Linked DNA regions of Dehalococcoides mccartyi CG5. The protein of the gene in region 1 interacts with the protein of each later gene in a pairwise test. Links are inferred from orthologs where the notes say so. Each region holds a gene or a part of one and is shown on either strand. Other genes may lie near its edges. The genes, in order: X794_RS04005 and X794_RS01010.

The links.
Region 2: the proteins of X794_RS04005 (region 1) and X794_RS01010 interact in binary tests that used the Escherichia coli proteins (3 or more experiments, as listed by UniProt). The link is inferred for Dehalococcoides mccartyi CG5 from one-to-one orthologs.

Annotation. Positions count from the first base shown.
Region 1 is NZ_CP006951.1:746,953-762,248, reverse strand. The notes cover bases 4,718-7,494. They hold X794_RS04005 (iron-sulfur cluster assembly scaffold protein), read left to right. Parts: upstream 4,718-5,802; coding sequence 5,803-6,186; downstream 6,187-7,494. Other genes in these bases: iorA (indolepyruvate ferredoxin oxidoreductase subunit alpha), read right to left, coding at 7,486-7,494; X794_RS03990 (indolepyruvate oxidoreductase subunit beta), read right to left, coding at 6,888-7,481; X794_RS03995 (CBS domain-containing protein), read left to right, coding at 6,403-6,891; X794_RS04010 (SHOCT domain-containing protein), read right to left, coding at 5,380-5,634; X794_RS04015 (heavy metal translocating P-type ATPase), read right to left, coding at 4,718-5,370. Also shown: X794_RS04035 (zinc-ribbon domain-containing protein), read left to right, coding at 1-712; X794_RS04030 (superoxide dismutase), read right to left, coding at 810-1,388; X794_RS04025 (ferritin-like domain-containing protein), read right to left, coding at 1,418-2,245; X794_RS04020 (Hsp20/alpha crystallin family protein), read right to left, coding at 2,298-2,786; more of X794_RS04015, read right to left, coding at 2,884-4,717; more of iorA, read right to left, coding at 7,495-9,282; X794_RS03980 (AMP-binding protein), read left to right, coding at 9,613-11,505; X794_RS03975 (branched-chain amino acid ABC transporter permease), read left to right, coding at 11,515-12,399; X794_RS03970 (branched-chain amino acid ABC transporter permease), read left to right, coding at 12,402-13,454; X794_RS03965 (ABC transporter substrate-binding protein), read left to right, coding at 13,497-14,789; X794_RS03960 (ABC transporter substrate-binding protein), read left to right, coding at 14,878-15,296. UniProt on the Escherichia coli protein: A scaffold on which IscS assembles Fe-S clusters. Exists as 2 interconverting forms, a structured (S) and disordered (D) form. The D-state is the preferred substrate for IscS.
Region 2 is NZ_CP006951.1:197,374-212,748, forward strand. What follows is about bases 5,799-8,654. They hold X794_RS01010 (cysteine desulfurase family protein), read left to right. Parts: upstream 5,799-6,578; coding sequence 6,579-7,730; downstream 7,731-8,654. Other genes in these bases: cbiB (adenosylcobinamide-phosphate synthase CbiB), read left to right, coding at 5,799-6,289; X794_RS01005 (hypothetical protein), read left to right, coding at 6,304-6,564; X794_RS01015 (adenosylcobinamide amidohydrolase), read left to right, coding at 7,766-8,548; cbiE (precorrin-6y C5,15-methyltransferase (decarboxylating) subunit CbiE), read left to right, coding at 8,545-8,654. Also shown: X794_RS00970 (SAM-dependent methyltransferase), read left to right, coding at 1-614; X794_RS00975 (radical SAM protein), read left to right, coding at 638-1,462; X794_RS00980 (adenosylcobinamide amidohydrolase), read left to right, coding at 1,493-2,272; X794_RS00985 (radical SAM protein), read left to right, coding at 2,278-3,018; X794_RS00990 (adenosylcobalamin-dependent ribonucleoside-diphosphate reductase), read left to right, coding at 3,027-4,784; X794_RS00995 (cob(I)yrinic acid a,c-diamide adenosyltransferase), read left to right, coding at 4,777-5,316; more of cbiB, read left to right, coding at 5,333-5,798; more of cbiE, read left to right, coding at 8,655-10,104; X794_RS01030 (pyridoxamine 5'-phosphate oxidase family protein), read right to left, coding at 10,524-10,943; X794_RS07365 (hypothetical protein), read right to left, coding at 11,169-11,336; X794_RS01035 (Crp/Fnr family transcriptional regulator), read left to right, coding at 11,470-12,213; X794_RS01045 (patatin family protein), read right to left, coding at 12,540-13,367; X794_RS01050 (GNAT family N-acetyltransferase), read right to left, coding at 13,345-13,980; X794_RS01055 (helicase HerA domain-containing protein), read right to left, coding at 13,985-15,375. UniProt on the Escherichia coli protein: Master enzyme that delivers sulfur to a number of partners involved in Fe-S cluster assembly, tRNA modification or cofactor biosynthesis. Catalyzes the removal of elemental sulfur from cysteine to produce alanine.

The DNA.
Region 1 (15,296 bases):
ATGCGGTGCAAAACAGGAGAAAATGCAACTGACTGAAGACAAAACTGTAATAACCCAGCCGGCGGCAGTTGAGCAAATTGCCCCAAAAACACCCATGGGTGAAACAGGTGTATCATCATTTTCAAATGGTGCTTCCGTATGGAGCCCTGCACCCCAAAAGAAAAAAACCAACATGCCGGTTACACTGCTTTCGGCTTTCTTGGCATTAGCTATCATAAGCACTGGGTTTTTAGGCTATAAGTATATAGATGACAGTAATACTATTGATACCCAGCAAGAAACTATTAGCGGGCTTAATGCAGATAAGACCGGATTGCAGTCAGACCTTGCTGCTGCCCAGAGTACTATTCAGGATGTAAACAACCAGCTTAGTTTATCTGAAGCGCAATTAGCAACTACCGAAGATGAGCTTTCAGCCATTCAGGCAAAATATCCGCTTAGAAATTTTGAGTCTCTTAATAAACTACAACTGTGGGCAAGCAGCCATAAACAAACTGAATATAGTTACGCTGATGACCAATATGCTACTGCTCTGAGAGTACAAAAAGCGGCTATGGAAGACGGATATCTGGTATCTGCCTGTATTTCATGGGGGCATGCAGATGGATATTCTTATATACTATGCGAAGCTATGGTAGGGACAACAGTCTATTATTGGTTTCCTGAAACCGGTATCGTGCAATCCTATATGACTGATATACCGGTTGACTAACTTATAACCGTTTTAGGGTTTCAAAATATACCAGAAGTGTATGCCAAAGGGCAGTATTTCTACTGCCCTTTGGTTTTTTGGGATATTAAGAATAAGTTTATATCAGGAAACGTTTTTCCACCTCAGACCAGTTTATATTTTTTATAAAGGCAGCAATGTATTCTGCTCGTTTCAGCCCGTAATCTGTCAGGAAGGCATGTTCAAATACGTCTATTACCAGTATCGGGGTGGCACCTGCCAGATGCCCGGCTTCATGCTCGTTTATCCACTGGTTAAACAGGCGTCCGGTCTGAGGGTCTTTATAGAGTATTACCCAGCCTATGCCCCGCATAGCGGAGGTAGCTTTAAAGTCTGCTTCCCAGAGCTGGTAACTACCGAATTCTGCTGCCAGTGCCTGGTAGAATTTGCCCGTTTCTGATAGGGGTACAGATTTTCCAAGGTTAGAAAAATAGTATTCGTGCAAACGCATACCGTCAAATTCAAACCCGAAACGGCGTTTGAGCTCAGCATATTCCGGCGTAGCTGTTTTACCTTCCTCAAGCATGGCCTTTAAAGTATCCGCAAGTTTGTTGGTGTTGTTTACATAACCTTGGTATAAAGTAAAATGGTTTTTAAGCAGGGTATCAGAAAACCCTTCAATACCAGTCAGGGCAGAATAGTCACGTGCAGTGTACATAGCCTGTTCCTCCGAAGTGTAATATATTTTTATTCCAAAAGGTCTTTGAATATTTCAGCGTGGTAACGTTCGTGGGTTGCCAGCTTCTGGAAAAGTTCTTTGACATCACTTTCGTTTGTTTGGGCAGCAGATTGGTCATATTTATCGGCTACCTTGTGTTCTAACTCTATGTCTGCCTTGAGCATTTTGGTATGATCACGGGTTTTTTCAAATTTATCATGTTCCAGATGGGGGTGGCCTTTTTTATCTATCATTTTTTCTGACAGCCAGCCCATGTGCTGCATTTCGTTTATAGCCTGATCCTGAAGTTCTTTTCGGGTTTCTTCGTTTTTAGCTGAGTAAGATTGAAGCAGATACTGGATGATAACAGTGTATTCGTGTTTTATGCCCCAACTCAGGTTTTCAGTGGTAATATTAGATGTATCTCCGCGGCGGTCCACCATTTTTTCGCGCAGGGTTTTTTCAACAAAATGCTTGAAATCACCCTGATGGGATTCTTCATCTGCGAGTATGCGTTCTAACAAGCGCTTAATCTTGGGGTCATCAATGAGTTTTATATGCTCGCGGTATTGGGTAATGGCCCCATTCTCAAGCCCCACATTAGCCTGCATCCATTCAGATACAGTCTTACCGGTCATATCCATCATGCCGCGTTTAAAACTCAGTTCGCCGCCCAAAGTTGTGATAGCTTCTGCAAGCCAGTCCAGATGGCGCATTTCTTCACGGGCAATGGCTTCTATTTCACAAGCTACCTCACCTTCGCCGATAGCATATGCATGACCCAGATATTGGATAATGGCTCCATGCTCATCTTCCATATCTTTTGTGAGTAGCTCTATGGTTTTTGATTTTTCCATTGGAGTCCTTTCTCTATTTGGATTATTTAGAGCGGGCAGTGTATAGCCATTGTCAGGATTGGGCTTTAGGTTTTATGGATTGGGTATTAAGGTCAGTTTTTTTGGGTTTGGCGGCCTTGATTACCGAAACTTTTTTGGGTTTGGCCTCAGATGACTTGGGTATGGTAATTTCCAGAATGCCATTATCCAGAGTGGCAGCAATATTCTGAGGGTCGGTATTATTGGGCAGGGTCATAGAGCGTGAGAAACTGCCGTAACTCCTCTCACTGAAATAATAGTTCTCTTCTGATATTTCGCAATCGCACTTTTTTTCACCTTTTATGCTGAGAACGTTATCAGATACCGAGACTTCAATATCCTCTTCGTTTATTCCGGGCATTTCTGCTTTTATCAGATATTTGTCTTTGAGTTCTACCATTTCGGTTGCCGGCAGCCAGTCACGTTCATTAGTAAGCATGTTCCAGAGGCCGGGACTGAGTACTTCTCGGAAAGGACGCCAGGGGCGAAGTGACCAACCGGGTTGCCATCTTTCCAGAGTCATAATCATACCTCCTTTTATGCCCGCTCATTATCCATATAAAAAGTATGACACGCAGGCAAAAATGTCTCAATACGTATCACTACTTATAACGTATGTATTATTGCTTCGGATAGCTACTTAGTTTTAGACTTCGCAAGCGGAGAGAGTTGCCGACTACGGTCAGAGAGCTGATAGCCATGGCCAGAGCCGCCAGTATGGGGTTTAAAAAGCCGTATTCCCCCAGAAAGAACCGCAGGGGTTGAGGCACGCCATTCTGGCTGAAAAACAGGTAGAGTACACCGGCTGCTACCGGAATCAGAATAATATTATAGAAGAACGCCCAGAAAAGGTTCTGGCGGATAGTATTTAAAGTTGCCTTGCTCAAACGAATAGCTTTGGTAATGCCGAAAAGATCACCTGAAATAAGGGTGATATCACCAGTTTCCATAGCTATATCAGTGCCGGTGCCAATGGCTATGCCTACATCTGCCTTAGCCAGTGCCGGGGCATCATTGATACCGTCCCCCACCATCGCTACAAAGTGACCTTTTGCCTGAAGGTCTTTTATCAGATTAGACTTGTCTTCGGGTTTGACCTCAGCTATATATTGGTCTATACCCAACTCATCTGCAATACGTTTGGCTGCCCGGTGGTTGTCACCTGTGAGCATAATCGGATTAAGTTTGTTTGCTTTCAGTTCGGCAATAACCGCAGCAGATTCGCGTTTCAAAATATCCCTGATGGCCACAATACCCTCAGGTTTGCCATCTACAGCTACGAAAATAAGGCTTTCCCCCGCTTCCCAGAGTTTATCAGCTTCAGCTTGATATGCACCCAGTGATATATTATTGGACTGCATCAGGTTGGCGTTGCCAATGAGTATTTGGGCGCCGTTTATGGTAGCTTTTAGCCCTGCGCCCGGCAAAGCGGAAAATTCCGACGGGTTTGAAAGTTCAAGTTTTTTGCGTACAGCTTCTTTCAAGATAGCTTTGGCCAGCGGGTGCTCGGAAAACTGTTCGGCAGAAGCAGTCAAAGTTAAAAAGGCATCTTTATCCAGACGGTGGCTTACCAGATTGCTCAGTACCGGTTTGCCGCGGGTAAGGGTGCCTGTTTTATCCAGTACAATAGTATCCAGCTTATGCATTTTCTCAAGAGCTACTGCACTGCGAATAAGTATCCCGTTTTCAGCCCCTTTTCCCATGCCGACAATCAGGGCTGTAGGTGTGGCCAGCCCCAAAGCACACGGGCAGGCGATAATCAGTACTGCTATCAGGTTCAAAAATGCATAAGTAAAAGATGGCTCAGGCCCTAAGGCCAGCCAGAAAACAAAGATCAATATAGCTATTCCTATAACCGCAGGCACAAAGACCGAGGCTATTTTATCTGCCAGACGCTGAATAGGGGCTTTGCTACCCTGAGCTTCCTCAACCAGACGGATTATACGGGCAAGTGCGGTATCTGCCCCAACTTTTCGGGCTTCATATGTAAACGCACCGGTTTGATTGAATGTACCGCCAATGACATTATCACCGGTCTTTTTTTCAGACGGAATACTTTCGCCGGTTATCATAGATTCATCCAGACTGGAATAACCCTCCAGTATCAGTCCGTCTACCGGCAGTCTTTCACCCGGGCGGATAACAATCTTATCGCCTGCCATAACTTGGCTGATGCTTACCAAAATCTCCTTTCCGTCTTTGATAACTGAGGCAGTATTAGGCTGCAGACCTATCAGACGGCGAATGGCATCAGAGGTACGCCCTCTGGCACGGGATTCCAAAAAACGCCCGGTCAGGATAAGGGCGATAATCATGGCGGAGGTGTCAAAGTACAGGTGTTTTTCCAGCAGGGGCGAATCAAATAAAGATGGAAATAGCAAAGCTATCAGGCTGTACAGATAGGCTGCGGAAGTACCCAGTGCTATAAGGGTATTCATATCTGTAGTACGGTTTTTCAGGGCGGAAAATGCCCCCCTGTAAAAACGTATACCTGCCCAAAACTGAACAGGCGTTGCCAGCAGGAACATTAAAATTTCCTTACCGCTGAATGCAGGCAGGAAACCGGTTATCATAAGACATATTCCAAGTAGCAAAGCGACGGAAAGTTCCCGTTTCAATTTACGGGTTTCGGCATCTTCTGATCGGGAAAGTTCATCCTGAGGCGTTTCTTCAGGCAAAAGTTCATAACCCATATTGCTTATAGACTGGCTGAGTTCGCGGAAAGTAATGGAGTCCAGATATTCTACACTGGCAGTCTGGTTAGCCAGATTGACACTGGCATTAATTACGCCGACGGTATTCTTCAGAGCTTTTTCTGCCCTGGCTACACAGGATGCACAGTGGAGGCCTTTTATGGGGAAAATGGATTTGCGGCTGATAATGCCATAACCCAAATCAGTGATAATTGACTTGATATCTGCCAGATTGATAATGGAAGGATCATAATTAAATATAAGCTTGCCGGAGGCGAAATTCAGTTTGGGGTTTATTACCCCGGCTGTTTTTGACAAACGGCCTTCTATACCGGCGGCACATCTGGTACATGACATGCCGCTTATACCTGTAATTATCTTGGGCAGAGTATCTGTCAGGTTATTTTCAGGCATTGCTTTGGGCTAAGACAAGAGGTCTTTTTTCATTTGATCAAATTCTTCCTTGGTTATCTCGCCCTTTGCATAGCGTTCTTTCAATATTTCCATGTAATGGGTTTTATTGGTTGCAGATGAAACGGAAGATGCAGTCTGCCCTTTTTTAGTAAGGTGGATAATGCCCCAGATAATTACTCCGATAATAGCACACCAGAAAATGACCATGAAGATACCGCCAAAAATCATCCAGCCCCAGCCAGCACTTGACCAATCAAACATCATGGTTTTGGCCTCCTCGGCATATTTTGTAATATTATAGCACACAAGATATGGTTTAAGGTTTGACTGTTAAGCTTAAAAAGTATGTGTTAAAATTATATAAGAGTTAAGTTTTGCTTTTTGGTTTTTCTATTGTTATCCTAATAGTATCCGGGGAAAAGGGGATGTGATATGACTTTGTACTTTGAAAAGGTTATGGAATATTTCGTTAATCCTCTTAATTCAGGTGAAATGGAAAATCCTGACGGGATAGGCAGGGCCGGCAATGCCGTTTGTGGCGATGTTACTGAATTTTACATAAGGGTTAAAGATAACCGTTTGGTAGAAGTTAAGTTTAAAACTTATGGCTGCGGGGCGGCTGTAGCTATATCCAGTTTGGTAAGCCTGATGGCTACCGGCAAGACAATTGAAGAAGCCATGAAGATTGATAACAAGGCAGTAGAGGCTGAAATAAAGGGGTTGCCCCAGAACCGTAACCATTGTTCCCAAATGGGGCCACAAGCCTTGCACAGCGCTATTGCCGACTATAAAATCAAAGTTCAGGCCAGAGGTTAATATGACACACTCAAATTCCGGTAAAAATCCTGCTGCTTGCCCATATTGTGATATTACTACTGAAACTGAAGCACGCATGCCTTTCTGCAAAGCCTGCAAGCTGTCACTTTTTTATTGCCCCGCTTGCGGTGGGTTGTTTGGACGGGGAGAATCCTGTTGCCCCCATTGCCAGGCAGAGATAACTGTACAAAAAGAAAAATAGACGGGTGAGGGATTTTGGAAAACGTTATCGTCAGTGAACTGTGTGAAAAGATATCCGACAAGCGGATGGTTAAAGATGATATGGGTATTGAATATGCCATAAAGGCTTTTGCTGCTCATACGCACACCCACGTCCTTTTCGTGGTAAATAAAGATGGCATTTTGACCGGGGTTGTTAAACTTAAACAGCTGCTTGAATGGGTAAAAGTGAAGCTGAATATTGTGTCTGAAAAACATATCGTGACCCGTTCGGATGCTTTTGAAGTACTGCGACTCAGCCAGTCATGCACTATTAAAGAAATAACTTCCGAAATTATCAGCGTCAAACAAACCGATGCCATTGCTCATGCCATAAACCTGATGGCAGACAAGGAAATGGTAGAAATGCCGGTAATAGATGATGCAGGCAAACTGGTGGGTGAACTGAGAATTTCAGACTTGCTTTCAAAGCTTTTGGTAGATATTGCATCTGCCGAATCTGATAATACTTGCTCCCTGAGTTAGCTTTGCTTAGCGGACGCTGTGTATCCCGCTGAAAATGCTTTCAAATTTGCCTCAAGTAACTTTGGCGGAAGGCGTTTCTTTATAGCCTCGGTTAGTATTTCAAAATCAAAGGGCAGATAACGGGCGGCATATCCCAGAAGGTATATATTCAGCATTTTAGGATTGCCCAGCTCTTTGACTGCCTGATTTGCGGCTATAAAATCCACTTTTATACCTAAGCGGGTATATCCGTCCAGTATTTCGGCATCTGAAGGGTATTTTGACAGGCCCAGACTTATGGAAGCCGGAGGCATGGCCATATCATTTATAACCGCTTTGGTTTGTGAACCCAGATACTCCATATAGCGGGCAGACTCCAGTTTTTCAAAGGCAATAATAAGGTCTGTTTGCCCTTTTGAAATAAGGGGAGAGCGGACTTCCTTAGCAAAACGGAGGTGGCTGACTACACTTCCTCCGCGTTGAGCCATGCCGAGCGTATCAGTCTTTTTGACATCATAGCCGGCGGCCATAGCCGCATCGCACAGCACATTACTTGCCAGTATGACTCCCTGTCCCCCCACGCCCACAATCAATATATCAAACTTTTTCATAAACTTACGCCGCCTCATTGGTTTTAATGGCTTTTTTGGGGCAGACCTGATGGCACAGGTTGCAGTTATTGCCGGTACAAAGACCCTGGTCTATAAATAGCTTATCACCCTCACGCTGGATAGCCGGACAGCCTAAAAGAAGACAGGCGTCACAGCGGTTGCACAGGCCGGTGTCTATAATATTGGGCAAGGAACGTTTACGGCAGATTACATTGCATTCCCCGCGTACAATTATCACATTCAGTTCCCCGCTGGATATCGCATTCTTCAGCCCGTTTCTTAGGGATTTCAGGTCAAAAGCAGGGATAATTTGGAGGTTTTTTATGCCCGCTCCCTTTACCAGTTCTTCCAGATTCACTTCGGTAACTGTTTGACCACTTGCGGCAATACCGCAACCGGGGTTTCCCTGATGGCCGGTCATGGCGGTGGTGCGGTTATCCAGTATAAGTATGGTTATCCGTGACTGGTTATAAACCGCATTAATTAGACCATTTATACCGGAATGCATAAAGGTGGAGTCACCTATAATGGCTATAACTGGCTCGGTCAGGCCCGATTTTTCCATACCTACCGCCTGGCTGATGCTTCCGCCCATGCAGCCACAGGTATCCATAGCTGAAAGCGGGGGGTAAGCACCCAGAGTGTAACAGCCTATGTCACCTGCAAGTACCAGCTTGGGCTCACGTTTGGGTTTGCCGGGCAGAGCCGAACGCTGCCCCAGTGTGCTAAGGGTAAAAAATACGCCGGTATGCGGGCAACCGGCACATAAAAGCGGCGGCCGCTTGGGAAAGTCTGAAGTGGCAGGTTTAAACAGAATATCTTTTGGTTCAGGTAGTATGCCTGCCTTTACGGCAGAAGCACGGATGATATCCGGGTTCAGTTCGCCGCTGCGGGGTACATATTTTTTGCCTATTGCCGAAATACCCATGCGGCAGAGAGCATCTTCAATAACTGAATCCAGTTCCTCTACAACAAATATAGTTTCAACACTCTGGCTGAATTCTTTTATAAGGTTTTTTGGCAAAGGGAAAGTCATACCCAGCTTCAGGAAAGAAGCTTCAGGGAAAACTTCTCTGGCATACTGAAAAGCAATGCCGCTGCTTATAATACCCAGTTTGGCATTTCCGGGTATGTATTTGTTAAAGGGGCAGGTTTCGGCATATTCGCCTATCAGTTCTTCCCGTTTAAGTACCTTCGGCCACTGCATGCGGGCAGCGGTGGGTACCATAACCAGTTTAGAGGCGTCGTGTTTGAAGCTTGGCAGGGTAGGTACCTGTCTTTCGGAGAGGGTTTCTACCAGAGAACTGGAATGGGAAACACGGGTAGTACTGCGCAGAATTACCGGAGTGTCAAAATGTTCGCTTAGCTCAAATGCCAGAGCCATATAATCATAAGCCTCCTGGCTGTTTGACGGCTCAAGCACCGGCATTTTTGAAAGATGTGCATAGTGGCGGGTATCCTGTTCGTTCTGGGATGAATGTATGCCGGGGTCATCCGCTACTATTATGACTAATCCACCCTTTACACCGGTGGTGGAAACAGCCATAAACGCATCGGCGGCTACATTGAGGCCTACGTGTTTCATGGCAGCCAGTGCCCGTACCCCGGTGTACGATGCACCGGTAGCTACTTCTACGGCTACGGCTTCGTTAGATGACCACTGGGTATGTATATCTGGAAATTTAGCCAGATTTTCCATTATTTCGGTACTGGGAGTGCCGGGATAGGCAGCGGCCAGTTTAAGACCTGCGTCATACGCACCTAAGGCTAAAGCTTCATTGCCGGATAATAGCTTTTTCAAGACCTTGTTCTCCCGTTGGATAATAGTTCTAGAATAATCAATAGCTTTCGGCTTGTCAATCAGGCAGTATTTATACGCTACTGACCAACTATTAGAATATAAAAGAATATTGTTTGACACCTATTTGTTCCTGTGTTACACTACGCCAATGAAATACGCAGGCTACACTTATTTTTGCTTCATGTTTACCGGGCGCACCCTGTGTGCGCTTTCGGGGGTAGCTGATGAGTAAAAATAGGTAAACCGATTTATAGGTAACAGTGTTTTACAGACTCACCTCCCCCACGCGGGAGGTGAAGTTTTTTAGGCAGATAAATAAAGAGGGTTGTTATGGCTGAAGTAGACACGATACCCAAACTGGTAAAACATAACGCCGAGCAATGGGGCGATAAGCCTGCCATGTGTATGAAAAATCTGGGTATATGGCAAAAATATACCTGGAGTGATTATTATCAAACCGTAAAATATTTCGGTTTGGGTTTGCTTAGCCTGGGTACCAAACCTTCCGACCGGGTGGCTATTATAGGCGATAATGAACCCGAATGGTTTTGGGCGGAATTTGCCGCCCAGTCTATTGGTGCAATTCCTACCGGTATATACGTTGATTCCATACCTGACGAGGTTAAATATATTGCCAGCCATGCTGAAGTAAGAGTGGCAGTGGTAAATGACCAAGAACAGGCAGACAAATTTCTTGAGCTGCTGCCCGAATTGCCAAACTTAATTAAGATTATTTACTGGGATCCCAAAGGGCTTAAAAACTACGATGACCCCATGCTTGTAAGCTTTAAAGAAGTAATAAAGCTGGGCAGGGAATACGAAAAAGCCAACCTAGATTTATTTGAGCGACTGCTAGATACTACCAAACCAGATGATATAGCCTTTGTTTATTACACTTCAGGTACTACCGGCCTGCAAAAAGGGGCTATGCTCAGCCACCGTTCCCTTATTACTACTGCAAAGGGTTTTGTTGCCCGTTACCCGCTGAGTTATAAAGACGATCTTATTTCCAATTTCCCTGCCTCATGGGTGGGGGACAGTTTTTTTGCCACTATACCCCACATTCTCTCCGGGGCACGCCTGAATTTTCCTGAAGAACCGGAAACGGTAGCCGAAGATACCCGTGAGATTGGGCCTAATTTCGTCATATACGGCCCGCGTCAGTGGGAGAGTCTGGTAAGTGAGATACAGGTAAAAATAATGGACGCCCACCCCTTGAAACGTTTGGCTTATAAAGTGCTTTCACCCGTGGGATATAAAATGGCCGAAAAAACTCTCACCGGAGGCAAGCCCGGTTTGCCTCTCATGGTAGGCCATAAAATAGCAGACGCTCTGCTGTTTCATCCTTTGAAAGATAAACTTGGAGTCAGCAAGGTAAGATTCGGGGTTACCGGAAGTTCGGTGCTTTCGCTGGATACTTTTAAAATGATACATTCCATGGGTATTGAGCTAAGGCAGAATTATGCTTCAACTGAAGCCGGGTTTATTTCTTCCCATGGGAAGGGTGATATAAGCTTTGAAAGTGTGGGACGGCCGGCGCTTGGTACTGAGGTACGCCTGACAGATGAAGGTGAACTCCTTATCCGCAGTGACTGTATGTTCAGCGGCTATTACAAAGATCCTGAGAGAACTGCCCAAAGTTTTCGGGATGGCTGGTTTGCTACCGGTGATGCTGTAAATATAAACGAAAAGGGTCACCTGATATTCCTTGACCGCCTTAAGGATTTGGGAGTGCTGGCAAACGGGATAAAATATGCCCCTCAGTATATTGAAGGACGCTTGCGTTTCAGCCCTTATATAAAAGATGCCATGGTAGTTGGCGGTGAAGACAAGGAATATGTAACCGCTATTATAAATATTGATTTCACTATGGTAAGCAAATGGGCACAGAAAAACCGTTTGAATTTCACTACCTTTGTAGATCTTTCCCAGAAAAATGAAATAGCTGATTTAGTGGCCAAAGACCTTATGAGGGTAAACAGTTATTTGCCGGAAGGCTCTAGGGTAAGGAAATTTGTTTTGCTGCATAAAGAGTTTGACCCCGATGAAGCTGAACTTACCCGTACCCGAAAACTTCGGCGGGGATTTGTATCCGAAAGATATAAAGACCTGATAGATGCCATGTACCATCTGAATAAGGAAGTAAAGGTGGAAGCGGCGGTAACCTATCGGGACGGACGCAAGGGTGTGGTAACTACCAGTATAAAAGTAAGGTCTTTGTAGGCGGAGATTATGGCAGATTTATTACAATATATAATAACCGGCATTACAGTCGGTCTGGTATACTCTCTGATTGCTCTGGGTTTTACCCTTATCTGGAAATCCTCATCGGTAGCCAATCTGGCACTGGGGCAGATGGTTCTTATATGCTCGTGGTTTACCTACAGTATGCTGGCACAGGTAGGCATGCCCCTTTGGCTGGGATTTATCTGTGTGGTTTTATTTGCACTGGCTTTGGGCTGGCTGATGGAAAGAATTATCCTCAGACCGCTTATCGGCCAACCTATTCTTTCATTGGTTACAGTGACACTGGGGGTGGGATTTTTCCTTGAGGGTGTAGTCAGTTTTGTCTGGCCGCAGAGCGTGGCAGCTATGCCGAAAATATTCCCCGAAACGCCTATCCATATCGGTTCAGCTGTTATCTCGCAGGAATATGTGTGGGCGGCCGGCATATCTTTACTGCTTTTTGCCCTGCTGACCATCTTTTTCAAATATCACAAAATGGGTGTAGCCATGAGGGCTACTGCTGATGACCAACAGGCAGTTCAGGCCTGCGGCATACCCGTAACCCGTATATTCTCACTGTCATGGATGCTGGCCATAGTTTTAGCGGCAGTGGGCGGGGTATTAATGTCCAGTATCGGCGGTATCACTCTGGGGCTGGTGGAAACCGGTATCAAGGCCTTTTCAGTGGTGATACTGGGCGGACTTGATTCGTTCCTGGGTGCCATGATAGCCGGACCTATAATCGGTTTGGCTGAAAATCTGGGAGGCGGTTATCTCACTGCCCTTACCTGGCCGGGTGTCAAGGAAGTGATACCCTTTATCATCATTATCATAGTAATGTTCATCAAGCCGTATGGCCTGTTTGGGCAGGAACGCATCGAGAGGATATAGCCATGGATTTACCTTGCGGAACGCGTAATTTTAGCTATAAGACGGATATGGCAATTTTCCGTACCAAAACCCACTGGGCCATGCTTATAGGTTTTTTGATACTCCTGTTCAGCCTGCCTTTCAATATCAACAGTTACTGGCTGGGGATATTAAACCTCATAGGCATTACAGTTATTGCCGCCGCCGGCTTAAATATATTGATGGGATATTGCGGCCAGCTTTCGGTAGGTCATGCCGGCTTTATTGCAGTAGGGGCATACACCACCGCTATTTTGGCAAATAAGCTGGGTGTGCCTTTCCCCTTTGATATGATAGCCTCAGGCATTATGGCCGGGCTGGTAGGTGTTTTGTTCGGGTTGCCTTCCCTGCGGGTAAAAGGGTTTTATCTGGCCATTTCTACCATTGCCGCCCAGTTCATTATTATCTGGGTAATAAACCACTGGTCAGGTCTGACCGGCGGTTTCAACGGCATTGTGATACCTCCAATCAACCTTTTTAACTTTGACTTTACTACTCAGGGCAGCCAGTTTTTCATCATTATGCTGGTGGCGGTTTTGGCTATCTTCTTTATGAAAAATATTGCCCGCACCCGTATAGGACGGGCATTTGTAGCCATACGGGATAATGATTTGGCGGCCGAGGTTATGGGTATAAATGTATTTAGATACAAGCTTCTGGCATTTTTCATCGGATGTTTTCTGGCTGGTGTGGCAGGTTCGCTCATGGCTCACTGGATAGGTTATTTGACGGCTGAAAACTTCACTCTGTCAGATTCTATTTTGTATGTAGGTATTGTGATTATCGGCGGATTGGGTACAGGGGTAGGCCCTATATTAGGGACACTGTTTATCCGCCTGCTTCAACAGGGAGTGCAATATGTATCTCCCCTTATGGGCTCTGCTTTTCCGCAGTTGCCATCCGGGTTTGCAGCCGGGCTTGGGCCTATGGTCTTCGGTCTGGCAATCGTCTTGTTCCTGGTGCTTGAACCAAGGGGCCTCGCCCATCGCTGGCAGTTGTTCAAGTCATCTTACCGGTATTGGCCTTTCTCGTATTAGGCGAAAAAATAGGAAATTAGAAAAGAAGGAGGAGCATAAATCATGTTAGGGCAAAACCGTAAACAATTGATAAAGAGGGGAGCTTTATCCTTTTTTAGTATGCTCCTTTTGCTTTTTTCGGTGGCGGCGGGGGGATGCGGCACAAGCGAGACTGATGTCAATAATCCTGACGGAACTGTAAAACCCACTTTAAAAGTCGGTTTTTCCATACCTTATACCGGTCCTGCGGCTGAAAAAGGCTCTGTGATGGGGAATGCCAAACTGGATGCAATCAAATACATAAATGAGGAATTGGGCGGCGTAAACGGATACCAGATAGAAGTCCTTTGGCGGGATACCAAATATGATTCTTCACTGGCGGCTACTATTGTGCAGGAAATGATGGATAAAGAATGTTTATTCTTCACCACCTGCGCCTCAAAAGAAATGCAGGCCTCTATGGAGATTGCCAACAGGGCAAATTTCCCCGGTTTTACTGTCTTCAGTTCGCCTGTTTGCACCCATCCGCCGAAGCATATATATGCACAGCTTCCGGATTACGGTGACAGCTGGGCATCTTTTGCCAAATATTACATGGAGAATATCTGGCAGGGAGAGGGTACTCCCAAGATGGCTCTTATGATACTCCAGAATCCTACCGGTTACGGTGCTCGTGATGCGGCAAACGCTTTGGCTGCTGATTTAGGTATAGAAATAGTGGGTGTTTACGAACACTCTGCCACTATCACTGATGATACGGCTAATCTGATAAACCTCAAGGGGCAAAACCCTGATGTAGTCTTTATTTCCAGCACTCCTCAACCCACGTCTGTTATTATCAAACAGATGAACCAGATGGATATTTATCCCGGAGTGACTATAGGCTGTGGTCATGGGGGATTCACCAAAGCCCTGATAGATTTGGCCGGAGTGACCAATACCGAAGGGATTTATGGTGTTTATCCCACCGTAAACTGGGATGAAGATGTGCCGGGAATGGCTAAAATGAAGGAATACTGCCTGAAATATCACCCTGACAACTATGGCAATATGGATTATATCGCCTCATGGTCTGAGGGTTTGATGGTGGCGGAAATACTTCGTTTGGCACTTATAAATACCCCCGGAGGCATAGATAATCTGACTCCTCAGGCTATTGAAGAATACGGAATAAAGAAACTTAACGGTTATGCCGTGGGTGGTCTGCAAGGACCTGTTTCATACTCAAGCGGAGATAACCGCCTGGCAAAAGCTGTTCGGGTATTCCAGATATCAGGTGGTGTTATGCAGGTCTTGAGTGACTGGGTGGAAGCACCGCTTATCAGATACGAGGATTTTAGCTGGTTTGGGAGCTAAACCAGCTGTAAACGGGTACAGGGGGATCTGCGGGGAGTTGTGTTGCGAAGCTTAATAATAGATAATATAGCCTCAAAGGAGGGATCTGATGAGACTAGGAAAATCTGAAATCGGCTTTAGAATATTTATGGCTTTGGTGCTTACCCTTGTACCCGTGGTTTTAAGCGGATGTAATCTGGATAATATCACCGGTAATAACAATAATGACCCTTTGGTGACCAATAAAACCCTAAAAGTTGGTCTTAGCGTGTGCTATACCGGCCCGGCTGCTGAAAAAGGCACACCTCAGGGTAATGCCAAACTGGATGCTATAAAGTATATTAATGATGAACTAGGCGGGGTAAATGGATATAAAATTGAGCCTATATTCCGTGATACCAAATATGACACTGCCATAGCGGTAACCGTAATAAATGAGTTTATTTCTTCAGAATGCCTTTTCTTTACCACCAACTCCTCAAAAGATATGCAGGCATCCATGGAAATAGCCAACCGAGCGGGTTTTCC
Region 2 (15,375 bases), 550 kb from region 1 along the record:
TAAGACGCTGCGGCATTATAACCGCCTGGGCAGAAGTGATAAAAAGTTTGGGGTTTAGTCTGGAAGGCAAGCTGGTTTTGGAACAAAACTGCACTAACTATCAAGAAGTACTTGTTAAGGCGGCAAAGCTGGCTCGAACTAAGGGGGAAGACATTGCCCTTTTAGTAAAGGATGACCCTCTGGTGTATTCAGCCGGCCTTGACAGCTACAAAGAGGTTTTTAAAGACTTCCGGATTGAATTTATACCGGCTGTTTCCAGTTTGCAGTTGCTGGCGGCCGCTACCCGGGTTTCACTGGAAGATTGCCTGCTGGTAGTCTATAAACCGGATGCCGCCGGCAATATTGACCAATCTGATTTAGTCGTAAAGCGGGAGCGTATGTTAAAGGCTTACAAAGCCGGTTACAACCTGATTATCTTGAATGACCTGGAACAAACTCTGGCCCAGACCGCCGGTTTTTTGATTGAGAGAGGGATACCGGCAGATACAAAGATAATAGTTGGCGAACAGATGGGCACTGAAAGCCAGAAAATAACCGGAAAAAGTATCTCTGAAGTATCCCGGGGTACCAGCCACTGGATGTCCTGTATGGCGGTAAAACAGCCGGAGTACTAAAACAGTAAATTGTGAGGAAAGATATGACCATCTCCAATCTTAAATATCAGGCTGATTCAACGCCTTGCGGAGATAAGGCAGATATGCAGACCAATGTTTACCACGTTGCCTATGCCCCGGCTATCAAAAAGGCTTACCTTTTCCACTGGGGATGCAATCTGGAATGCAAGGGTTGCCTGTGCAAGAAGGAAATAAACTGCATGGCACTGGAGGAAAATCTGGACGTGGTCTTCCGCGACCCCCGTTTCTGCCCGCCTCAGACACCTTCTGCTACGCTTTCCTTCGGAAAACTTGTTTCCCTGCTGGAGAATATAGAGCTTACCGAGGTGGCCTTTGAAGGGCAGGAAGCCTCTCTGGACCCGATGTTGCCGGATATCTGCCGGTGGCTAAAAGACAGAGGCTGCAAGGTTATTCTGCATACCAACGGGGTGGCCATGGCAGATGCCAGCCATATTGATGACGTGATTGTCAGCCTGAAAGCTATTACTCCTGAACTCTATGCCGGGTACACCTGCCGTTCCAATGCCAGCCTGCTGGACAACTTTCGGAAATACTACGAATCCGGGGTTAACCTGAAAGCCGAAAGTGTATATATACCGGACTATATAGGTCTTGAAGAAACCGAAAAAATTGCCAAGTTTATTGCTTCGGTGGATACAAATATTCCCTACCGGATGGATGCCTATTTTGCATCCGGTGACAACCCCTGGCGGCCGCCTACGCCTGAGGAGATGCAGATTGCTCTGGCGGTTGCCCGCAAGCACCTGAAGAATGTCTACTGCACCCAGCAGACCAAGAAGGACCTAAGCAAAGCAGACCTGCTGTACGAAGTGGTGCGGCTGTATTAGATAGCAATATGGAGTAAGGAGATCAAAAACTTGACTACTAAAAGTGAACTTAAAAAAATATCACTGGGTTCGTTTGAAGGCTTTACTGCCGATACGGTTTATTATACAGCTATTGGGTATCCTAATAATGTTTTTGCCCTTCGGTTTGATGAAATGCGGGATGTCATAAGCAGCCGCCACGGTATTATGAAGTCTGATTTTTTAACTATCTGCCATATACCGGACGAGCTGGGTCTTTATATGCATGACCAGAGCAAGAGCCATTTCTATTATTATGGGCAGCTGCTGGCAGATGTACTGAAAGAATATGACATTGAAATTGAAAACACCGCCTTCCTCTCCACCGGTGTTCAGATGCGTAACCTGGCCTTTGCGGTGGAAAAGTATGAAGAACTCTGGGTGGCTTGTTTTACCACCGCCGGCGTTCGCCACAATGCAGTTCGGATAGGCAAAGATGCGGCGGTGGGTATTGAACGCAACGGTGAATTCAAGGGTTTCGGGACTATCTGCCACGTGGTGATTACCAATGCTTCTTTTGACCACGGAGCTTTGGTTTCATCGGTCATAACCGTTACCGAGGCCAAAAATGTAGCCCTTCAGGAGATGGATATAAGGAGTTCCCATAATCCGGATTGGCTGGCCACCGGCACCGGGACTGACCAGGTGATTGTAGCTTCAGGCTTCGGAGAGAAGTGCAAGTATGTGCAGGGGCATACCGTAATAGGCAAGATGATGGCAGATGCGGTTATAAAATCTACCAAAGAAGCGGTGGCCAACTGTATCCGGGACACGGCCGGCCAGCCTGACTAGGTAAGATGAATATTTACCAGATTACCTATGAACCGAATTACCGGGTGCTGGGGCTCCATTTCTGGGGTTGCAACCTTTTTTGCCGCGGCTGTTATAAAAACTACTGGACTGACGACCTTAGTCTGCCCGGCAGTTCGGTAGAACAGCTTAAAGATGCCCCCAGAGCGAAAACCCCTGCCATATTTTTAACCCTTGAAGAGGTGCTTGAAAAGACCGAAGGCCTTGCCCCCCGAGATATATTCTTTATGGGCAAGGAAGCCTCGCTTGACCCCGAACTGCCTCTGCTTGCAGCGAGGCTTCATGCCCGGCACAAAGGTTTTCATACCCTGCTTACCAATGGCGTCAAGCTAACTGACCTTTCAGATATAGACGAAGCGGTTTTTGGTTTTAAATCTGCCAGCGAATCTGTCCATCGGGAATATACCGGGTTGTCCAACCTGGGCATAATGAACAATTTCAAGAAGGTTTATCAGAACGGTAAAAAACTGCAGGCCGAAATAGCCTTCATTCCCAATCTGGTAGAGGAAGAGGAGATTGGGGCGTTAGCTAAGACTATTTCTGAAATAGACCGCAAGATTCTTTTCCGGGTTACCTCGTATTTTGCGGTTCCGGGCGCCCCATGGCCAGCTGCTTCGCGGGAACAGGTGGAAGATGCGGCAGCGTTTGCCCGCAAATACCTTGATGACGTGGTTACCATGGCTTCAGACAGCCGGGATAACAGCTGGAAGCCGGAAGTAATCTTATAGGAATAAATATGAAACTAAGCGGGAACGCCAAAATAGTACTTGAAAAACGCTACCTGAAACGGGACGGAGACGGGAGTATTACCGAATCCCCGGAGGATATGTTCCGCAGGGTAGCGGATGCAGTGGCGGCGGCTGAAAATGCTTATAACCAGCAGGGTAAAGCCGCCTGCTGGGCGGACGAATTTTACCGTATGATGACCGGTCTTGAATTCCTGCCTAATTCGCCTACCCTCCTTAATGCCGGGCGCGAACTGGGGCTTTTGTCATCCTGCTTTGTTTTACCGGTGGAAGACTCTGTTGAGGGTATCGCTAAAGCCATCGGTGAAGCTATGATTATCCATCAGTACGGGGGCGGCACCGGCTTTGCCTTTGATACTATAAGACCGGAAGATACCCCGATTAAAAGCGGACATAACGTAGCCGGCGGACCGGTCAGACTGGTGGGGGTTTTTTCGGAGGCGGCCAACTATATCAAACAGGCAGGGGTTCGCTGTGGCTGCAATTCGGCCAGTTTGCCGGTAAATCATCCGGACATCCTGAAATTTATCCGGGCTAAAGATGAGGGTAATCACTCGGCCAATTTTGGCATTAATATAGCCCTGACTGACAGCTTTATCCAAAAGGTTAGACGCGGGGAGGATTATGAACTGATTAACCCGCGTACAGGGGAAGTTACCGGCAGTTTATCTGCCTCAGACGTTTTTTACCGCATCGCCCAAAGCGCCTGGGAAACAGGCGACCCGGGTATAATGTTTATTGACCGGATAAATAAAGATAATCCCACCCCGCAGCTTGGGGAATTTGTAACTACCGACCCCTGCGGCGGTCAGCCATTACTCCCGTATGAATCAGCTACCTTGGGGACTATAAACCTGTCCCTTATGGCATTGAAAGAGGGTAACTGCTTCGGGGTAGATTACCTGCGGCTTGGCAAGCTTATTGCCAAAGCTATCCGTTTTCTGGATGACGTGCTGGAAGTAAACCGTTATCCGATACCGGAAGTTGAAAGAGCGGCTAAAGCCACCCGCAAAATCGGCCTTGGGTTCATGGGCTTTGCTGAAATGCTGATAAAGCTGGGTATCCGCTATGATTCAGAGCAGGCGGTATCTCTGGCAGATAGGCTTATGACCTTTGTAAATGAAACAGTTAATAAAGCCAGTGAAGAACTGGCACTGGAACGGGGGTCTTTCCCGGCCTTTGCGGGCAATATATATGCTAAAAGCGGGGCTAAACCCAGACGAAATGCCACCTGCCTTACATTTACCAATACCGGTACCACCAGTATCATTGCCGATACCTCGGTAGGTATCCACCCTATATATTCACTGGTTATGGTGCGCAATATACTGGACGGGCAGCGTCTGCTGGATATCAACCATACTTTTGAAGAAACAGCCCGGGAAAGGGGTTTTTTCAACCCGGTGCTTATAGAAAAACTGCTGACGGGTGAAAGCCCTCAAAATTGCCCGGAGATACCCCGGGATTACCGCAGGTTGCTGGTTACCGCCCGGGATATTCAGCCGGAGTGGTGTATAAGGGTACAGGCAGCTTTCCAGAAACATACGGACAACGCTATTTCCCAGACGGTCAATTTTCCTAAATCTGCCACGGTTGAGGATATAGCAGAGTTATTCCTGAAATCCCATGAATTGGGACTTAAAGGGGTTACGGCTTATCGGGACAGCAGCCGGGACGTGCAGGTACTCTGCACCGGAACAGACTGCCGGGATATAGCCAAACAGTATTTTGAGGATTGCCATGTTTGATATATCGGTTCAAACACAAACCGGTCTGGTACAGGTTTTTTATGGTGACGGCCGGGGCAAGACTTCGGCGGCTATGGGTGAGGTCTGGCAGGCAGTTTCGCAGGGTCTTAAAGTCTGTGCGGTTTTCTTTATGAAGGGTAAACGCAGGGAGGCGGAATATAATATTCTTGAAAAACTGCAGGTGGAATACACAGTCTTTGGCCGAAGCGGTTTCCTGAGCAGTGCGGATACCCAAGCCGAGGATTCTAAACTTTGCCGCCAGGCTTTGGAATTTGCCGAAGGGCAAATACGTTCGGGCAAATGGGATTTGGTGGTGCTGGATGAAATTAACAATGCCCAGTATTACGGTTTTATACAAGCTAGAGATATCTTAAAACTTTTATCTGCCAAGCCTGTTGGCACCTCGCTTATCCTTACCGGAAAAGTGGTGGACAAAGCGGTAGCAGAGGAAGTAAATCTGATAGATGAATGCTGCAAGGTCAAACACCCGTATGACCGGGGTATTCTGGCCCGGCAGGGTATAGACTTTTGAAGATGAGTAAAAGCAGATGAACGAATATATTTTGATTTTAGTTCTGGCCGTCCTCTGGGACTTGGCTCTGGCCGAGCCTCCGGCGGCTATTCACCTGACTGTCTGGATAGGGCGGGTGATTTCGGTGGTAGAGAAAACCGGGCTTAAGATGCGCAGTCACGCCTTGCAGTATATCTTCGGCATGCTGGCCTCGCTCTTCCTGATAGCCCTCTTCGGCTGGCTTAGCTACTGGCTGCTTGCTTATCTGGGCGGTATCAGTTTTGTACTATACATAATAGCGGCCTTCTTACTGCTTAAGCCTACCTTTTGTTTTAAATTTAATGCCCGTATGTCTCTGTTGGTGGAAAAGTATCTGAAGGGCGGAGACTACCGGATAGAAAGTGCTGACAAGGAAATCCGCTATCTTTTGACAACAGTTGAACGCGAAAAAGGGGATGAGTTTGCCCCGCCCATGATATCCTCTACCATTCGTTCACTCTCGGAAAACGCCTCGGATTTTCTGGTTGCCCCCCTTTTCTACTTCCTGATTTTGGGTGTACCGGGGGCGGTAGCCTACCGGGTTTCCAATACCCTGGACGGTATGCTGGGGCACAGGGGAGAGTACGAGTATTTGGGTAAATTTGCCGCCTGCCTGGATGATATACTTAATTACATACCGGCAAGGCTGACCGGACTGATGTTTGTGCTCTCGGCCTTTGTTTCCGGTCTGGATGGTAAAAATGCCTGGAAGATGGCACTCAGAGACCAGTCCAAAACTGAAAGCCCCAATGCCGGCTGGCCGATGGCAGCTACCGCCGGTGCTTTGGGAGTCAGACTTGAGCGGGCCGGCCACTATGCTCTGGGAGACGCTGATAAACCCCTTACAGCAGGTCATATAGGCCAGGCCGTCAGGCTTTTTAGAGTAATGTCCGCTATTGATATTATTGGCAGTATCGGCATATTGTTTCTGCTATCTTGGGTGAGCCTAAATTAATCGGAGGTGGCTGTATGGCCAGAGAAATGACTCATTGTTACGTTAAAATACCCGTTAAGCCGCTGGATGACGCTGCCTTGGAAAAGGTACGCCAAATGGAACAAAAGTTGGGCTTGCCACTTATAGCTTTCAGCGCCCGAAATGATGAATATGCTCGTCTGACAGAAGAGCAACTAAAGGAACTGGATAAACTGGGGGAGGAACTGGATGCCTCCATTGTGGCCTATAGCCGGGGCAAGAGTGCCCGTCCCGGTAGCCAAGCCTGCCGTATATAGGGCAAAGGAATAATATGGAAAATATAATTTATCTGGATAATGCCGCCAGTACCTCGGTTGACCCGCGGGTAGTTGAGGCCATGCTGCCTTATTTTAGTCAATATTACGGCAATCCTTCGGCTATTCACCCCATGGGGCGTCTGGCTGATGAAGCCTTGGAAACCGCCCGTGAGCAGGTAGCGAGACTTATTAACTGCCAGCCGGAGGAAATCATCTTTACCAGCGGAGGTACCGAGTCCGACAATCTGGCTATCACCGGGGTCGCCTCTGCCTGCCGGGGCAATCATATTATTACCTCGGAGATTGAGCATCATGCGGTATTGGAAGCCTGCCATGCCCTTGTAAAAAAAGGCTTTGAGATTACCTATCTGCCGGTTGACCGCTCGGGGCAGGTTTCAGCACAGGACTTGCAGGCTGCCATTACGCCCCAAACCGCTCTGGTAAGTATTATGGCAGCCAATAATGTAATCGGCACCCTTCAGCCCATAGCTGAGATAGGGGCTATCTGCCGCAAACGGGGTGTATTTTTCCATACCGATGCCGTCCAGATGGCAGGCCACCTAAGCGTAGATGTAAAGCGGGATAATATAGACCTTTTATCCTTGTCTGGCCACAAGTTTAACGGCCCGAAGGGGGTGGGCATACTTTTTGCCCGAAGTGAAATACCTTTGTCACCCCTTATTCTGGGCGGCGGGCAGGAAGCGGGACTGCGCTCGGGTACTGAGAATGTTCCGGGGATTGCGGGATTGGGAGTAGCATCTGAAATAGCTATGGCTGAAATGGAGTCTGAAGCCAAGCGCCTTTGCAAACTCCGTGATGACCTGATAAACAGGATTCTGGCCGATATTCCAGGCACCTGCCTTAACGGACACCCGGGAAAGAGATTGCCGAATAATGTGAATATCAGCTTTGAAGGTATAGAGGGCGAATATTTTACCAAAGAGTTGTCCAAACAAGGTATCTGCGTTTCCACCGGTTCGGCCTGCAGTTCAGAAAGCCACGAAGCACCTTATGTGCTGCTGGCTATCGGACGGGAAAGGAAACTGGCTAACTGTTCAATCCGCCTGTCTCTGGGGAAGATGACCACTGCTGAGGATGTCAATAAAACAGTGGCTGCTATTTGCTCGGTTGCCGCCAAAATACGCAAGCAAACCAGAGTTTGGTAAGTATATTTAATTTAAAGCATTTGAGAGATACAAAAATGGCCATCATAAAAGCAAGAGACGTGTGTAAACTGCCCGGGATTAAGGCAGAAGTTCTGGATACCCAAGTCTGGGATACCAGAGCCAATGCACTTGTTATACATTTAGACGAATCTCGCCCATGCCTCTCCGGAACTGATGGGTATAATGACATCGGGCTAATTTGTAACTGTTACCTGCCCAAAGACCTGTGCGACTATCTCCATTACAGCCACAAAGATTACGGGGATTACTTAAACGACCTGAAGAAAGAAATTGCCTCATTTTACAGTGTTAATACTAAAGAAATATCCATGATATCCACCGGGGTGGATATGGCTGAACTTAGCTATGCCTTTGAGTCTTATGATAAGCTGTGGGTGTGTGCTTGGGTTACGGCTGGCTTTAAGCATAATGCCATGCGGATAGGGGTGGATAAGGCTTGCGGGATTGAAATTGAGGGTGAATATCAGCCCTGCGGCACTATCAATATAATTGCCGCCAGCAATGCCAAACTTGATTCCGCTACTATGGCCTCAAGCTTTATAACCATAACCGAAGCTAAGATAGTAGCTCTTCAAGACCTTGATATCCATAGTTCCTTTAACCCCAAGTTACAGGCAACCGGTACCGGGACTGACCAGATAGTAGTGATTTCCGGTAATGATTTTGTCTGCCGATACGCCGGTGGACATACCCGCCTGGGTGAGCTTCTGGCCAAAGCTGTTACCAGTGCCTGCAAAAAAGCCTTTAACCTTCAACTGGCTAAAGACCCCAATTACCACTTTGTGAGTGAACAATGAAGCTAGATTCCAATCAAACCGGCTGCCAGATAACAGACCAAGCCGGACGCAGGATAAACCTTAAAACCATGCCTAAGAGAATTATTTCTCTGGCACCCAGCTTGACTGAAATTGTTTATGCTATGGGTGCTGACAACCTTCTGTGCGGGGTGACCGAGTACTGTGATTATCCGCCGGAAGCCCGAAATAAGCCATGGGTAGGCGGTTACAGCACGGTTGACATCGGCCAGATTGGCAAAATACAGCCTGACCTGATACTTACAGGGCAGATACACCTCAAAGCGGTCATTCCTCAACTGGAGGCACTTGGTTACCCGGTGCTGGTGCTTGAACCAAGTACCATAGAAGGTCTGCTTGCAACTATCCGGATAATCGGGAAATGCACGGGTAGACAAGAAGCCGCCGAAGATCTGGTTAGATCACTGCAAAGACGTGCTGGCTTTGTTACTGCCAAAATAGGCTTGTTGCCCACTGAAAGCCGCCCCAAAGTTTACATACTTCATGAGTGTGAAACGTGGAAAACTTTTGGCTCCGAGACTATCGGTGATACTCTGGTCCATCTGGCCGGGGGGTATAATATCGGGCGGGATTTTGGCAGTTATTACCCTTATCCCACTAAAGAGGCTATTAAGCTTAAAAACCCGGAGATTATTATTGCCGAAACCGGTTACGGGGATAACCCGCAAGAACCGCTTAGTGTTGCCCTTAATGAACCAGCTTTGGCTCAGGTAACTGCCCGCCAAACAGGGCAGGTCTTCGGTATACATAGCGACCTTGTCAGCCGGGCAGGCCCCCGAATGGTGGACGGGCTTGAGTGTTTGGCTTGCCTTATTCACCCGGAGTTATTCCCTCAAAAACCGTCCGCTTGCCGTGGCAAGGTCTACATAGCCGGGGTCGGGCCGGGCTCAGCCGAATGGGTATCTCCCCAAGTTCAAAATCTGGTGGCAAAGGCAGATATACTGGTTGGCTGGGAACAGGATTTAAAGCCGGTTCGGAGTTTGATAAAAAACCAAAAGATATTCCTGCAGGAAGCCTGCAACTATCTTGAAATACCCAAGCAGGCGGCAGCTGAGGCTCAGAAAAACGGGGGCACTGTTGTTGTACTCAAAACCGGTGATCCGCTGGTCGCACCAGCCGGGATTCACGGCATAGCAAATACCTTTGGCGGATTTGAGATGGAGGTTGTTCCGGGTATAAGCTCGGTTCAGATGGCAGCCGCCAAGGCCTGTTTATCCCTGTATGATGCCGCCGTTATTACCTATCACCCTCTGCCCCATGACGGAGGTAAAGACCTGCGCAAGAAACGCAAGCGGATGCTTTCTGCCTTAAGCTGGGGATTGCATCTGATAGTCCTGACCGGCGTCCGCCAGATGCCGGATGATACTGCCCTCTATCTGCTTGGCAAAGGCATAGCGGCGGATTCTTCGGTGCTTATTTGTGAAAACCTGACCTACCCCAACGAGAAAATCACTGCATGCTCTCTGTCCGAAGTAGCTCAAAGGAAGTTTGACTGGCTTTCAGTTATGGTGATTTTTAACAGGTATACTTCGCATTAGTTAGTGATGCTTAAGTAATCATTCTGAACATATCAGCTTAGTACTTAGGTATGTTAACAAAGCAGCCAATCTTTAAAGATTGGCTGCTTTCCAGTTATCTTATGGTAATTGTATTTGCGTAGTAATTATGAAGAACGATTTGGCTTACTTACTTTTCCGGAAATACACAATCAGTAATACTACAGCGATAAAGCCTGATATCGGGTGGAACCAGAGGTTTGCTGTATACGATTCACCTTTATCTATGAGGGTGATCATTTGACATGCACAACCAATACTCAGAACAGCAAGTATAGCACCCAATATTCCATATAATTTATTGTTCACGTGATATCCTTTATTCGTCTTCATATTTATCGCTTTTATTCGCTGATACTATCAAGGTGCAGCTGTAACTGATTTCACAACTACCGATTATCCTAGGAAATCAGTTTCCCCTTGTCCTGCGGAGCCTGAGAATAGACGGCATCTACCTTAACTGTACCTACACCGGTAATATCAACACCCATAGCTGCTTTCAATGCTTTGGCAAATTGCTCAAAGAGGGGGCCGGAGGTGTGGTATTTCAGGAAAGTGCCCTTCACCTGGTAGGTGGTAAAGGGAGGTGCGATCGGGATTTTAACGGCTACAATAGCTACTTTCTTAGTTTCCTCAAGATTTTTAAAGGTACGGGTTGTGCGTCCATATAAATCAGCAAACGCCAGGGTTTCTTCATCAACAGCTGTCATGCTGGTTTTAGGAGTAACATTTAGTACTCCGTTTTTATCTACGGTAGCAACCATTTTGGGTACACCGGCATCCTGAAATAGGCTGATTACTTCTTTAGACATCTTAGCCATATTGATTTACCATCCTTTTATTATTAAAAATATGAGTGTTACTTAGATTAGGCTTAAGCAATTCCTAAGCCATGTAAACTCCTTTGTATAAATAATATCAATCTCAAGTGTCTATTTTAGGGACCTCAGGTTGAATATTAGTTATTAAGAGTATCAAACGCGAGATCTAAGGTTACCAATGTTTTTATATTTTCTGAGTTAGTGAATAATACCTATCAGCTTGTGCTACTCTAAAAGAGCAATTATGGCTAGGACTATAGCTGTTATACCAAGTAGCAGATGTACCCAGAAGAGTTTGATTGTGATAAACCCTTTAAGCGGGTTGTTAGGGGTTTTCAGGGTGAAACCACAGATTCCTGCAGCCATAATGAAGATAAGAGCCCAAGTAGTCATGAATATATCCTCCTTCAATGTTAATAGTAAATATTTGCATAAATATGAACTCTGGTCTGTAAAATTTATTACATTATTGTGGCTAGTTTTTCGGGTATAATTTAGATGTTACGCAAAGACGTGGAGGCCTCCTTTGGAATACTTGAATTGCATGATGGATCTGTGGTTGTTTGAATCTTTGAGCAAGTCTGAAAAGACCGAAATCAGTCATCTTTTTCGGAGGCCGGAGTATCTGAAAAATGAGCATCTTTTTAGTGAAGGTGAACCTGCGAGTGCCGTATTTGTTGTTACCAAGGGGAGGATCAAACTTTTTAAGACATCAGAAAACGGGAGAGAAATTGTCCTGGGATATTTGACCCCTAACCAGCTCTTTGGTGAAGAGATATTGTTTAATGATGCTATCCGGACTATTGCAGCCGTAGCAGTAGAGGACACCAAGCTGTGTGCTTGTTATAAAAATGACTTTGAAAATCTGCTTTCCCAAAATTCACAAATAGCGGTTAAGGTGATAAAGGCCTTGAGCGATAAAATTAACCATATTACTGAAACTTTGGCAGATATGGCCATTTACGATACTCAGGTCAGGCTTGCGCGCACTTTAGCGAGATTAGCCAAGGAACATGGCGAAGATGTATGTGATGGCCGGCGGTTAAATTTCCGTTTGACTCATGATGATTTGGGTTCTTTGGTTGGAGCTTCCAGAGTAATGGTAACCAATGTGATGAAGTCCCTCAAAAAATCCGGCATTATCAAAGATGATATCGACCATAAGCTGGTTGTCAGCCAGTGGTTTTTGAAAGATTATTCTGATGAAAAGCCAACATTTATCAGGAATAATTCAACCAGCTGCGAATGTTTCCCGAAATCTGATGCATAGGTGTGCAACATATAAGATAGATAGTCTATCGGAAAGAATGAGCAGGCTTTTTATCCTTATATAGCCTGTAAGTTTGGGAGATTCTTAGACTTAAGATGCTAGGTACGGTTCTACTTTGAGGTCTTTATCTTAGTGAATAGTATTGTTATCCGGCTTGATTGGATATAATCTCGATTGGGTAAATCAGGGTTTTGCGATTGACATAGGACGCCAGATGGTGGAGCTGAGGGGATTCGAACCCCTGACCTCCTCCTTGCAAAGGAGGCGCTCTCCCGACTAAGCTACAGCCCCACGGAGCACCATTATACCAAGTTTGAGTGAAAGTGTTAAATCGGGGGGGCGTAGCTGAATTTTTGAAGCAGCAGGTGTTTTAGATGAGGTACGGCATCAGTTGCCCCCAGCTCTCCCCGCAAGACTATTTCCGGGGCTTTCAGGAAATCGCCTGGACCTATTCCTGAGAGGTCAGGCTCAATGGCAATATCGGCGGCCAGCAGATTTTCCTGAGCCATATGTATTGACATAATATTTACTATCTGGAAGGCTGTATCAAAGACTGAGGGTTCCGAATCTCTGTTTTGTTTTATATAATCATGGCGGTAAATGGCATTTACCGCAATTACAAAATCTGCCCCCATGTCACGTACAATCTGAGCTGGAATAGGGGTAATAATGCCGCCATCCACCAGAAAACGGTTTTTGTTTTTCACCGGACGGAAAATAATGGGCAGGGACATGCTGGCAATTACTCCGTCAATAACAGGACCCTCGTTAAAGATAACTTCTTCGCCGGTTTTAACGTCTGCGGCTACGCAGGCAAAGGGTTTCTTGAGTTCGGCAAAGGTGATGTCTCCGATAAGCTCTTTTAAATAACTTTTTATCTTTCGGGACGATAGGAAACCGGCTCTGGGGGCGGCCAAATCCAGAAGGGGCATAAGCTGTTTCCAACTCAGGTTATGTACTATTTCTTTCATTTCCTGCGGTTTATGACCACTGGCATATAGAGCGCCTATAATGGCACCCATACTGGTTCCGGTGACCAAATCCAGCGGTAAGCCTTCTTTTTCCAGTACTTCAAGCACGCCGATATGGATGATGCCTCTGGCAGCGCCTCCACCCAAGGCAATGCCTATTTTAGGCACTTTGGATTTGGGCATGAATAACCTCCTCAGTTAGCGGGATATAACGCGCCGGGTTTTGTTCCCATTCTTCTCTGAGCAGTGACATAAACCAGACATCCGTCCATGTTCCCCTGACCAGTATATCCCGGCGCAGGGTTCCGTCAAGCTGGAAGCCGTTTTTCTCCAAAGTGCGGCGTGATGGCTGGTTTCCCTTAAAAACTCCGCCGAAAATACGCTCTGCTTTAAGGTGTTTGAAGGCAAAGTGAACACTTAAGCGTATGGCTTCTGTCATATAGCCTTTAGTCCAGTATTTGTGCCCCAGCCAGTATCCGATAAGGGCTTGCTCTTTATAGCCGATAAGTCTGAAAGCCAGACTGCCTATCAGGCCGGGTTTATCCACTCTTTCAATGGCAAAAGAGTAGCGATGACCTGTTTCAAAGTCGGCTGCTTCGTCCTGATATGCCAAGCGGAGTTCATTTATGGTTTTCGGGCCATCCCACATCAGGTAGCGGGTTACCTCGGGGTCTTTAATCAGGCTGAAGGCTTTATAGGCATCGGCGGCTTGAATTATTCGCAGCCTTAGGTTCTGGCTTTCTACAACTGCCTGCTTAAACCCCTGTCCATTCGTGGCCTCAAATATATCTGGCATATGTCTAGAAAAGCTCCTCTATTTCTTCGGAGCTGATTTTTTTCTGGCTGACTTCGTTATAGATATTTTGGTCGTACTCGCGGGGGACAAAGGCTACCGGCATGGGTACTGCCGCACCGAATATCAGGGCTTGCTGGCGTGAAGCCAGTTTGGCAAGGACGCCTTTGAGTTCGTTTTTACCGGAAACGCCTGAGAGTACGGCGTCTATATCTTTTTCGTTGTCCAGCAGGGCGGTTATTTTAGTGCCTAACTGGGACATCACTTCAGGGTCTATGCCCGAAGGCCGCTGGTCTATGATAAGCAGGGTGACATTGTATTTACGCATTTCACGGGCAATAGTGCCGAAGATAGTGCGGGAAGCCACTTCCGGGTTTAAAAATTTATGGGCTTCCTCTATGGTAATAACCAGCGGGGTGGGTTTGGAGGCATCTTCGGCCATGGCTTGTTCCATGTGGTCACGGTAGCTGGTATATATGCGGCGGGTAAGCAGATTGGCTACCAGTATGTAGGCGGTGATGTCTGTATACCGCCCGAATTCCAGTACTACGTTTATATTCCGGTTTAGGTATTCAAGCACCCTGTCTACTGCCTTGACCGGGGCATTTTCTACGATAAAGGGCAGGCGGGTAAGGGTATTAAGCCCCCTCCGCAGGTTCTGGAAAGTGCTTTCATGGATACTTAAAGTGTCCAGCAGTTTTTTATCTTCTTCTTCGTCTCCAATATTATTGGCTTCTTTTATCCAGTTTTTCTTGAAGTGCTTGCGTAGCTGGTAAACGGCTTCTACCGCCTGTTCGGTCAGATTAAGGGTCTGGCGGAGCAGGCTGATATCTTCCGGCTCTATTTCGTCGTAGCCTATCTTTACCTCAAAGTCCACGCTGACTTTGCGTTTGCGGGAGCTTTCCCCATCTAAAGTAAATACGGCTACCCTGTCCGGAAAGAGCTGTTTTAGGGCTTTAACTTTGTGTTTTTTCTCACTGGTGCCTTCCCAGCCGTATTCGGAGTGCATATCAAACACCAGATTTACGCAAGACCCTTTCTGAAGCATGCCGACCAGCAGGGTGCGGGTGAGGAATGTTTTGCCGGTGCCGCTTTTACCGAAGATGCCGTTTGAACGTTTGACCAGCTCAGGCAGGTTTAGGCAGAGGCGGGTTTCCATGTCCAGCGGGTTACCCACATAAAAATGGGTGGCGTCTTCCTTGCCGAATACCATCTCTATATCTTCGTTGGAGGCAATATCTACCGGGGCATAGTGGCTGGGTATGGTCTTGACCGGCTGAGGGCCATCCAGAAGGCTTTTTTCATCATTGCCCAGTACCAGATAGGGTATAACCTTCAGATCTCCGTAAGCGGCTGTACCGCTGAGTATTTCGGCCAGAAATTTTTCGTCTGAGGCAG